One region of the Actinosynnema sp. NPDC004786 genome, then DNA from elsewhere that is predicted to be linked to it. Evidence: riboswitches for the same ligand, from Rfam matches in the RefSeq annotation. Region 1 holds a riboswitch; each other region holds the start of a gene.

Evidence for each region. A riboswitch is a leader RNA that binds a small molecule or an ion and turns the genes downstream of it on or off. The one in region 1 is predicted to bind S-adenosylmethionine.
Region 2: another riboswitch for S-adenosylmethionine. It lies ahead of ACWEFJ_RS28070 (methionine ABC transporter ATP-binding protein); the one in region 1 lies ahead of thrC (threonine synthase).
Region 3: another riboswitch for S-adenosylmethionine. It lies ahead of ACWEFJ_RS15420 (aminotransferase class V-fold PLP-dependent enzyme); the one in region 1 lies ahead of thrC (threonine synthase).

Annotation. Positions count from the first base shown of each region.
Region 1 covers NZ_JBSGBG010000003.1:230,832-234,098, reverse strand. The annotation lists gene ACWEFJ_RS04515 (glycoside hydrolase family 3 N-terminal domain-containing protein) at 1-63, shown strand, start outside; gene rpsT (30S ribosomal protein S20) at 288-548, shown strand; gene holA (DNA polymerase III subunit delta) at 655-1,638, opposite strand; SAM riboswitch class I at 1,735-1,850, shown strand; gene thrC (threonine synthase) at 1,862-3,124, shown strand.
Region 2 covers NZ_JBSGBG010000037.1:47,097-50,363, forward strand. The annotation lists gene ACWEFJ_RS28060 (transglycosylase family protein) at 1-70, shown strand, start outside; gene rsmA (16S rRNA (adenine(1518)-N(6)/adenine(1519)-N(6))-dimethyltransferase RsmA) at 81-959, shown strand; SAM riboswitch class I at 1,046-1,138, shown strand; gene ACWEFJ_RS28070 (methionine ABC transporter ATP-binding protein) at 1,342-2,352, shown strand; gene ACWEFJ_RS28075 (methionine ABC transporter permease) at 2,349-3,032, shown strand; gene ACWEFJ_RS28080 (MetQ/NlpA family ABC transporter substrate-binding protein) at 3,089-3,267, shown strand, end outside.
Region 3 covers NZ_JBSGBG010000014.1:139,474-142,740, forward strand. The annotation lists gene ACWEFJ_RS15415 (potassium/proton antiporter) at 1-1,327, shown strand, start outside; SAM riboswitch class IV at 1,395-1,509, shown strand; gene ACWEFJ_RS15420 (aminotransferase class V-fold PLP-dependent enzyme) at 1,549-2,883, shown strand; gene lspA (signal peptidase II) at 2,907-3,267, shown strand, end outside.

The DNA.
Region 1 (3,267 bases):
GTGGCCAGGGGCGACTACGAGGTGGTGGTCGGCGACGGGCGGGCCCGGTTCACGGTGCGGTGACGAACCCGGCCCACGATGCGGTGACCGGCCTCGACTCGCGGTGCGGTGACGAACCCGGTCCGCGGTGTGGTGACGGGACTCGATTCACGGTGCGGTGAGCTGCCCTGATATCCTTCTCGGCCGTATCGCGCGGCATTCCGCTGTGGAGGAAGACCGCCCCTTCGGGGGCGGAGCCGGTGACAGGCGCGGTGCGACTCCGAGACCGAGGAAAAGGTGGCTTTCGCGTGGCGAACATCAAGTCCCAGATGAAGCGGATCAAGACCAACGAGAAGGCGCGCCTGCGCAACAAGGCCGTCAAGTCGTCGCTCAAGACCGCGATCCGCAAGTTCCGTGAGGCCGCCGAGGCCGGTGACAAGGAGAAGGCCGTCGCGCTGGCGCGGGAGGCTTCCCGCAAGCTCGACAAGGCCGTCACCAAGGGCGTCATCCACGCCAACCAGGCCGCCAACAAGAAGTCGGCGCTGGCGCGGCGCGCCAACCAGATCTGATCCGGTCCTCACGCCGGAGCGCCGCCCACCCCACGCCGGGGTGGGCGGCGCTTTTCGTGCCGGCGGCAGGTGAGCGCGGGCCTGTCCGGCTCCCGCCTGTGGTGGGTCAGCGCCGTCCGTGCGCTGCGACGATCTTGAGCACCGCGCGTTCCAGGGCGTAGCCGGAGTCCGCCGCGACACCCTTGACGTCGGCGTTCAGGTCCGCGACCACCGTCATGGCGGCCGCCAGCCCCCGGTCCTCCCAGCCGCGTGACTGCCCCTGGGCCTTCTTCACCTTCCACGGCGGCATGCCCAGCTCGCTCGCCAGCTTGAACGGATCGCCCCGCCCCACCGCGGACACCCGCGCGATCGTGCGCACCGCGTCGGCCAGCGCGTCGGCGACCAGCACGTGCGGCACGCCGAGCTGGATCGCCCACCGCAGCGCCTCCAGCGCGCCGGCCCGGTCGCCCATCACGGCCTTCTCCGCGACCGCGAACCCGGTCACCTCGGCCCGCCCGCGGTGGTAACGGCGGACCGCCTCGGCGTCGACCTTGCCGCCGGTGTCGGCGACGAGCTGCGACGCCGCCGCCGCCAGCTCGCGCAGGTCCGACCCGACCGCCTCGATCAGCGCGGCCACGGCCTCCGGGTCGGCCTTGCCGCCGCCCGCCGCCCGGATCTCGTTGCGCACGAACGCTTCCCGGTCCGCCGCCTTGGTGATCCTGGGGCACTCGGTGACCCGCGCGCCCGCCTTGCGCAGCGCCGCGGGCAGCTCCTTGGCCGCCTTGCTCCGCCCGCCGCCACTGTGGACGACCACCAGCGTCACCCCGTCGGCCGGCGCCTTGGCGTAGGCGACGACCGCGTCGGCGATCTCCTTGCCGGCCTCCTGGGCGGCCTCCAGCGCGACCACGCGCCCCTCCGCGAACAGCGACGGGCTCACCAGTTCGGCCAGCTCAGGCGGGGTGAGATCGGTCACGCGGACGCGCGTCAGGTCGGCCTGCGGATCGGCCTGGCGGGCCGCCGCCAGCGCACCGCGCACCGCGCGCTCGACCAGCAACTCCTCCTCGCCGACGACCAGGTGCACGGCGTCGGGCGTGTCAGCGGACGAACTCACGCCGCGATCCTCCCACGGGCCGGCCGACGTCCGGATGGTGGACGTCTCTGGCTGAGGGTCGGGATGGTGACGTAAGTTGAAGCCACAACCGAATACCGCTCATCCAGAGGGGCAGAGGGATCGGCCCGAAGAAGCCCCGGCAACCCGTCGCACAGCGTCCGCTGGCGATCACGGTGCCAATTCCGACCCGCGACGCGCGGGAAAGATGAGGAGATACCTCGCGATGACTGCCGTCAGTGTGCCCTCGGCCACCACCTCCTTCGACCTCGGTCCCGCCCGCGCGCTGTCGTGTCGCGAGTGCGGTCACGAGACGCCGCTCGCCCCCGAATACGCCTGTCTCGAGTGTTTCGGGCCGCTGGAAGTGGCCTACGACTTCGGACGGGTCCGCCGCGAGGACATCGAGGCGGGCCCCCGGTCGATCTGGCGCTACCGCGGCCTGCTCCCCGTGCCCTCCACCGTCGAGTCGCACCCCAACACCAACCCCGGCGGCACCCGCCTGGTCGAGGCCGACCGCCTCGCCAAGGCCCTGGGCGTGCGCAAGGTGTGGGTCAAGGACGACACCGGCAACCCCACCCACTCGTTCAAGGACCGCGTGGTCGGCGTCGCCCTCGCCGCCGCCCGTGAGCTGGGCTTCAAGGTCCTGGCATGTCCCTCCACCGGCAATCTGGCCAACGCCGTGGCCGCCGCGGCGGCCCGCGCGGGCTGGCAGTCGGTCGTGCTCGTGCCGTCCACGTTGGAGCAGGCGAAGATCCTCATGACCGCCGTGTACGGCGGCAACCTGATCACCGTCGACGGCAACTACGACGACGTGAACCGGCTGGCCCAGGAACTGGCCGCCGAGCACGAGGACTGGGCGTTCGTCAACGTCAACGTCCGCCCCTACTACGCCGAGGGCTCCAAGACGCTCGGGTACGAGGTGGCCGAGCAGCTCGGCTGGCGGCTGCCCGACCAGATCGTCGTGCCGATCGCGTCCGGCTCCCAGTTGACCAAGGTGGACAAGGCCTTCCGCGAGCTGGGCGAGCTCGACCTGGTCGAGCAGACCCCCTACCGGGTGTTCGGCGCGCAGGCCACCGGCTGCTCTCCCGTCTCGGCCGCCTTCAAGGCGGGCCACGACGTGGTCAGCCCGGTCCGCCCGGACACCATCGCCCGGTCGCTGGCGATCGGCGCCCCGGCCGACGGCCCCTACGTGCTGGACGCCGTCCGCCGCACCAACGGCGCGATCGAGGACGTCACCGACGAAGAGGTCGTCGAGGGCATCCGCCTCCTGGCCCGGACCGAGGGCATCTTCGCCGAGACGGCCGGCGGCGTCACCGTCGCGACCGCGAAGAAGCTCATCGAGACCGGCCAACTCGACCCGGACGGCGAGACGGTGCTCCTCATCACCGGCGACGGCCTCAAGACCCTGGACGCCCTCGGCGACCGCGTCGGCCCCCGCGCCAACGTCCCGCCCTCGGCCGAAGCGGTCATCGCGGCCCTCCGGGACTGACCCGGCAGCCGGCCCGCCGGGTGGGCACGACCGGCCCACCCGGCGGCCGCAACCCGCGAGCCGACGGTCGGCTGCACGAGACGACGCGCGTGCGGGACCCTGCCCGCGACGGGCCGGATCACGCCGTCCCGTGACGGAGGTGT
Region 2 (3,267 bases), on a different contig from region 1:
CAAGCTGCGCGACGCGCGCGGCGGCTACTCGGCGTGGCCCCACTGCCAGCAGAAGCTGGGCCTGCCGTAAGAATGCACGGGTGACTGAGGACCCGACGTCGGCCGGGCCGGGGAGCCACCTCCTCGGCCCGGCCGACGTCCGTCGGCTGGCCGCCGAGCTGGACGTGCGCCCCACCAAGAAGCTGGGGCAGAACTTCGTGCACGACCCGAACACGGTGCGGCGCATCGTGGCGGCGGCCGACCTGCGCCCCGACGACGTGGTGCTGGAGGTCGGGCCCGGGCTCGGCTCGCTGACGCTGGCGCTGCTGCCCTCCTGCCGCGCGCTGGTGGCCGTGGAGATCGACGGGGTGCTGGCGGAGCGGCTGCCGGTGACCGTCGCGGAACGCGCCCCCGGCCTGGCCGACCGGCTGTCGGTGGTGCACGAGGACGCGATGCGGGTCACCGCGGACCGGTTGCCGGTGGAGCCGACGGCCCTGGTGGCGAACCTGCCCTACAACGTGGCCGTGCCCGTGGTGCTGCACCTGCTGGCCGTGCTGCCGTCGCTGCGCACCGGCCTGGTGATGGTGCAGTCGGAGGTGGCCGACCGGATGGCCGCCCCGCCGGGCAGCAAGGTCTACGGCGTGCCCAGCGTGAAGCTCGCCTGGTACGCCGACGCCCGCCGCGCGGGCGCGGTGCCGCGCTCGGTCTTCTGGCCCGTGCCCAACGTGGACTCGGCGCTGGTCGCGTTCGACCGCCGCGCGCCGCGGTCCGCCGTGGACCCGAAGCGGCTGTTCGCGTTGGTGGACGCGGCCTTCGCCCAGCGGCGCAAGATGCTGCGCGGCGCGCTGTCCGGGTGGGCCGGTTCGGCGGCCGAGGCGGAGCGGCTGCTCGTCGCCGCCGGGGTGGACCCGGCGGTGCGCGGCGAACAATTGGACGTCAGCGACTTCATCCGGATAGCCGAAGCCGCGTCCCATAGCTAGTCGATGATCTTTCGGCCGAAAGTGTGATTTGCCGGACGATCCTGTTTCGGGCTTGCGTCAGCCGGTCCTCGTCGGGTCTACTCGTGGTGCCATCCCGAGCGGCCGAGAGACCTGGCTCCACGACGCCGCAGCAACCACCCCCCCATGGGGGCAGGTGCTTCAGCCAGGATCGATGGAGGATCACGTGCCCAGGATGCGAATGCTCACCCGACGTCGGGTCGTCGACCACGGCCGCCGCACGTCCTCGGGCTGTCGCAGCTGCCGCTGAGCACCTAGGCGCCTTCGAATCCTCGCGTCCTTCTTCAGGACACCTTCTGAGCTGAGCCGCCGGTCGCGCACGCCCCGAGCCGTGCGCCGCCGCATGCAGTCGTGGAGCGAAAACGTGATCACTGTCGAGAACCTCACCAAGACCTTCCCCGGGAGTACCGGCCAGGTTCGCGCGCTGGACGGCGTGAACCTGGACGTCGCCGCGGGCACCGTCCTCGGCGTCGTCGGACCCAGCGGCGCGGGCAAGTCGACGCTGGCCCGCTGCGTCGCGCTCCTGGAGCGCCCCGACAGCGGCGCGATCCGGGTCGACGGCACCGACCTCGTGTCCCTCGACGGCACCGCCCTGCGCGCCGCCCGGCGGCAGATCGGCGTGGTGCCGCAAGGGGATTCGCTGCTGCGCCAGCGCACCGCGGCGGGCAACGTCGCGCTGCCGCTGGAGGCCGCGGGCGTGGCCGGCCCGCAGCGCCGCACCCGCGTGGCCGAGCTGCTGGACCTGGTCGGCCTGACCGACAAGGCCGGCTCGTACCCCGACCAGCTCTCCGGCGGCCAGCGGCAGCGGATCGCGGTCGCGCGGGCGCTCGCCGCGTCGCCGTCGGTGCTGCTGGCCGACGAGCCGACGTCCGCCCTGGACCCCGACACCACCGGCTCGGTGCTCACCGTGCTGGACCGGGCGCGGGCCGAGCTGGGCGTGACGGTGCTCGTGGTGACGCACGACATGGGCGTGGTCCGGCGGATCTGCGACGACGTCGCGGTGCTGGAGGACGGCCGCGTGGTGGAGCACGGCAAGGTGCTCGACCTGGTGTCGGACGCGACGAGCCGCACGGCCGCGTCGCTGCTGCCCGCCGTGGACCAGAACCCGGCGCAGGAGGGCGCGTTCGACCGGGTCGCGGACGTCGTGCTGGTCGGGTTCGCCGCGGTCGGCGCGTTGCTGCCCGAGGCCACCGGCCGGTTCGGCGTCGAGCTGAACCTGCTCGGCGGCGGCCTCACCCGGCTCGGCGAGACGCCGGTGGCGCGGTTCCGCGTCGGCCTGAAGGGCGAGCGCGCGGACTCGGCGCTGGAGTGGATCTCGGAAGCGGGCGGCTCCGTGCGCCGGACCCTGTCGGGTCCGCAGGGAGTAGCTGCGTGAGGTCTGCAACACCCTGGTCCACCGTGTTCGACGACGTGCTGGTCGCCACCGGCGAGACGTTGTACATGGTGGTCGTCTCCACCCTGATCGCTGTTCTGCTCGGCGCGCCGGTCGGCATCTGGCTCCAGCTCACCGCTCCCGGTGGGCTGAAGCCCCGGCCGGTGCTCCACAAAGTGCTCGGGTTCGTCGTGGACCTGGGCCGCTCCATGCCGTTCCTGGTCCTGCTGGTGGTGCTCACCTCGCTGACCAGGCTGCTGCTCGGCAGCACCATCGGACCCACGGCGGCCATCGTGCCGCTGGCCGTCGGCGCGATCCCGTTCGTCGGCAGGCTGGTCCAGAACGTGCTGGCCGAGGTGCACGTGGCGGTGGTCGAGGCCGCCGTCACGACCGGGTCGTCCACGCTGCGGATCGTGCGCAGCGTGCTGCTCCGCGAGTCGTTGCCCGCGCTGGTCAACGCCGTCGGCGTGACCGCGATCGCGCTGCTGGGGTACTCGGCGATGGCCGGGGTGGTCGGCGGGGGCGGGCTCGGCGACCTCGCCGTGCGCATGGGGTACCAGCGGTTCAACGACCGCTACCTGTGGAGCACGGTGGTCGTGCTGGCGGTCATCGCGACCGCGATCCAGTTCCTGACCAACCGCGTGGCGCGTGGGGTGGACCGGCGGCGGACGGCGTCCGTCTGAGTTTCTTGTTTTTCGGTTGGTTTGCTCACCCGTTTTGCTGACCCATAAGGAATGAAATGCGTATTCGTGCTGCCCTGCTGGCCGTGCTGCTGACCGCAGTGGGCTGCGGTAGTGGCGACACCGGCGCCGCCTCGGACCCGAACGCGGCGCTGAAGGTCGGCGTGAGCCCCGTGCCGCACGCCCAGGTGCTGCGGTACGTCGCGGAGAACCTGGCCGAGTCGAAGGGCCTGAAGAT
Region 3 (3,267 bases), on a different contig from region 1:
CGAGGACGCGGACCTCACCCGGTCGCTGGGCACGGTCGCGCTCGTGCTGATCCTCACCGAGGGCGGCCTCACCACCCGGTGGAACGCCGTGAGACCGGCGCTGGGCCTGGGCATCACGCTGTCCACGGTGGCCGTCGGCGTGAGCATCGCGGTCACCGGGTTCGCGCTGCACTTCCTGCTGGACATGGACTGGCGCACGGCGCTGCTGTGGGGCGCGGTGCTGTCGTCCACCGACGCCGCGGCGGTGTTCAGCGTGCTGCGCGGGGTCGGGGTCGGCAAGCGGCTCATCGGCGCGCTGGAGCTGGAGTCCGGCATCAACGACGCCCCGGTCTACATCGCCGTCGTGCTGCTCGCCTCGCCCGACCCGATCACCTGGACCGCGCCGCTGCTGATGGTCTACGAGCTGGTCGCCGGCGGGCTGATCGGCATCGCGCTCGGCTGGGTCGGCGGCGTCGCGCTGCGCCGGGCCGCGCTGCCCGCCACGGGCCTGTACCCGCTGGCCACGGTCGCCGTCTGCCTGCTCGCCTACACCTTCGGCGACCTCGCCCACGCGTCCGGCTTCCTCGCCGTCTACACCGCCGCGCTGGTGCTCGGCAACGCGCGGCTGCCGCACCGGTCGGACACCCTGTCGTTCGCCGAGGGGCTGGGCTGGGTCGCGCAGATCGGGCTGTTCGTGCTGCTCGGCCTGTACGCCTCGCCCGACCGGCTGCTCGACGCGCTGGTGCCCGCGCTCGTCGCGGGCGCGGTGCTGGTGCTGCTGGCCCGGCCGCTGTCGGTGTTCTTCGCCTCGCTGCCGTTCCGGGTGCCCTGGCGGGAACAGGTGTTCGTGTCGTGGTCCGGGCTGCGCGGCGCCGTGCCGATCGTGTTCGCCCTCATCCCGCTGATCGGCCAGGTGCCGGGCGCGCAGCGGCTGGTCGACGCGGTGTTCGTGCTGGTCGTCGTGCTGACCGTGGTCCAGGGCACCACCCTGCCGTGGCTCGCCAAGTGGCTGCGGCTGGTCAAGTCCGGCGAGGCGCACGAGGTGCAGGTGGACTCGTCGGCGCTGGACGCGCTGGGCGCGGAGCTGCTCCAGGTCCGCATCCAGCCCGGCTCCAAGCTGCACGGCGTCTACCTGTCCGAGCTGAGGTTGCCGCCGGGGTCCTCGGTGAGCCTGGTCGTGCGCGACGAGCAGGGCTTCACGCCGCAGCCGACGACCCGGCTCCAGGAGCACGACCAACTGCTCGTGGTGTGCACGGAGGCCATGCGCACGGCGACCGAGCAGCGCATCCGGGCCGTCGACCGGGCGGGCCGGTACGCCCGCTGGAAGGGCGACGTCGGCCTGCCCTGACGTTCCGCTCCCAGGATGTGAACGCCGCTCGACGGGAGCGAGCGGGCTGCGTTAGCGTCGGGGCGAAGGTCATGAGTGCCAGCGCGAAGCCCAGGCTCGCTGGCCGGCAACCCTCCAACCGCGGTGGGGTGCCCCTGGTGAGGACCTGGCCTGGCGCGCAGGGCGTCCGGCAAGCGCGGGCTCCCTCTGGTGACGGGGTCCCGGACCCTCCGGAGGGCGTCATGACGATCGCAGTTCCCCGCACCACGGTTGCCGGCCCCGAGCAGGCGGCGCTGCCGCGGGTGGTGGGCGCGTCGCTGCGCGTGCCGCTGGTCACCGGCGAGCGCGTCGAGTACGCCAACCTCGACCACGCGGCCAGCGCGCCGTGCCTGGAGCAGGTGCGCGACGCGGTGGACGAGGTGCTGCCCTGGTACGCGAGCGTGCACCGGGGCGCGGGCTTCGCCTCGCAGGTCAGCACCAAGGTCTACGAGCAGGCCCGCGCGTCCGTCCGGCGGTTCCTCAACGCCCGCGACACCGACGCCGTGGTGTTCGCCCGCAACACCACCGACGCGTTGAACCTCCTGGCCAGGAGCCTGCCCCGGCACACGGCCGTGATCCTGTTCGACACCGAGCACCACGCCGCGCTGCTGCCGTGGCGCGGTCCGCACGTGCGCCGCCTGCGCGCCCCCGCCTCGCCCGCCCAGGCGACCCTGGACCTGGACCGGGCGCTGCGCGAGGCCCCCGTCGGCCCCCGGCTGGTCGTGGTGGCCGGCGCGTCCAACGTGACCGGCGAGGTGTGGCCGGTCGCCGAGCTGGCCCGGGTCGCCCGCCGGCACGGCGCCCGGATCGCCCTCGACGCCGCCCAGCTCGCGCCGCACCGGCCGGTGGACGTGCGGGCGCTCGACGTGGACTACACCGTGCTGTCCGGGCACAAGGTCTACGCGCCGTTCGGCGCGGGCGCGCTGGTCGGCCGGTCCGACTGGTTGCAGGCCGCCGAGCCCTACCTGGTCGGCGGCGGCGCGACGGCCCGCGTCACCGACCACGGGGACCGGCTGGGCGTGGCCTGGTCGGCGGTGCCCGAGCGGCACGAGGCGGGCACGCCGAACGTGGTGGGTGTGCACGCCCTGGCCGTCGCCTGCGACGTGCTGGGCCGGCACTGGGAGCGGACCACCGCGCACGAGCGCGTGCTGCTGGCCAGGCTCCGCGAAGGGCTGCGGACCGTGCCCGGCGTGCGCGAGCTGGCGTTGTTCGGCCCCGACCACGACCGGGTGGGCGTGGTGAGCTTCACCGTGGGCGGCCACGACGCCGGCTACCTGGCCGCGGCCCTGTCCGCCGAGCACGGCATCGGCGTGCGCGACGGCGCGTTCTGCGCCCACGTGGCGGTGCACCGCCTCACCGGGGGCGAGCGGGCGCTGCGCGCGTCCATCGGGCTGGGCACCACCGAGGAGCACGTGGACCGCTTCATCGCCGCGCTGCGCAGGCTCGTCACCGAGGGTTCGCGGTGGGAGTACGAGCAGCGGGACGGCCGCTGGACCCCGCTGGACGACCAGCGCGCGCTCCCGCCGTTCCTGCGCTGACTCCGATGCTGGACAATGGCCCGGTGAGCACCGATCCCCACACCGAGCCGGACACGCCGGACCAGCCGGACGCCCCGTTGCCGAAGCGGCGGGTCCTGCTGCTGGCCGTCATCGCGCCGCTGGTGTTGGCGCTCGACCTGGTCACCAAGGTCATCGCGGTGGAGAACCTGGAGGGGCGCGAGCCGATCGAGCTGTTCGGCGGCCTGCTCTACCTGCCGCTGATCCGCAACACCGGCGCGGCGTTCGGCCTGGCCGAGGGCTGGACGGTGATCCTCGCGCTGATCGCGTCCAGCGTGGTCGTGTTCATCCTGTGGATCGCGCGCCGGCTGCGGTCGGTCGGCTGGGCCATCGGCCTCGGCCTGGTGCTGGGCGGCGCGATGGGCA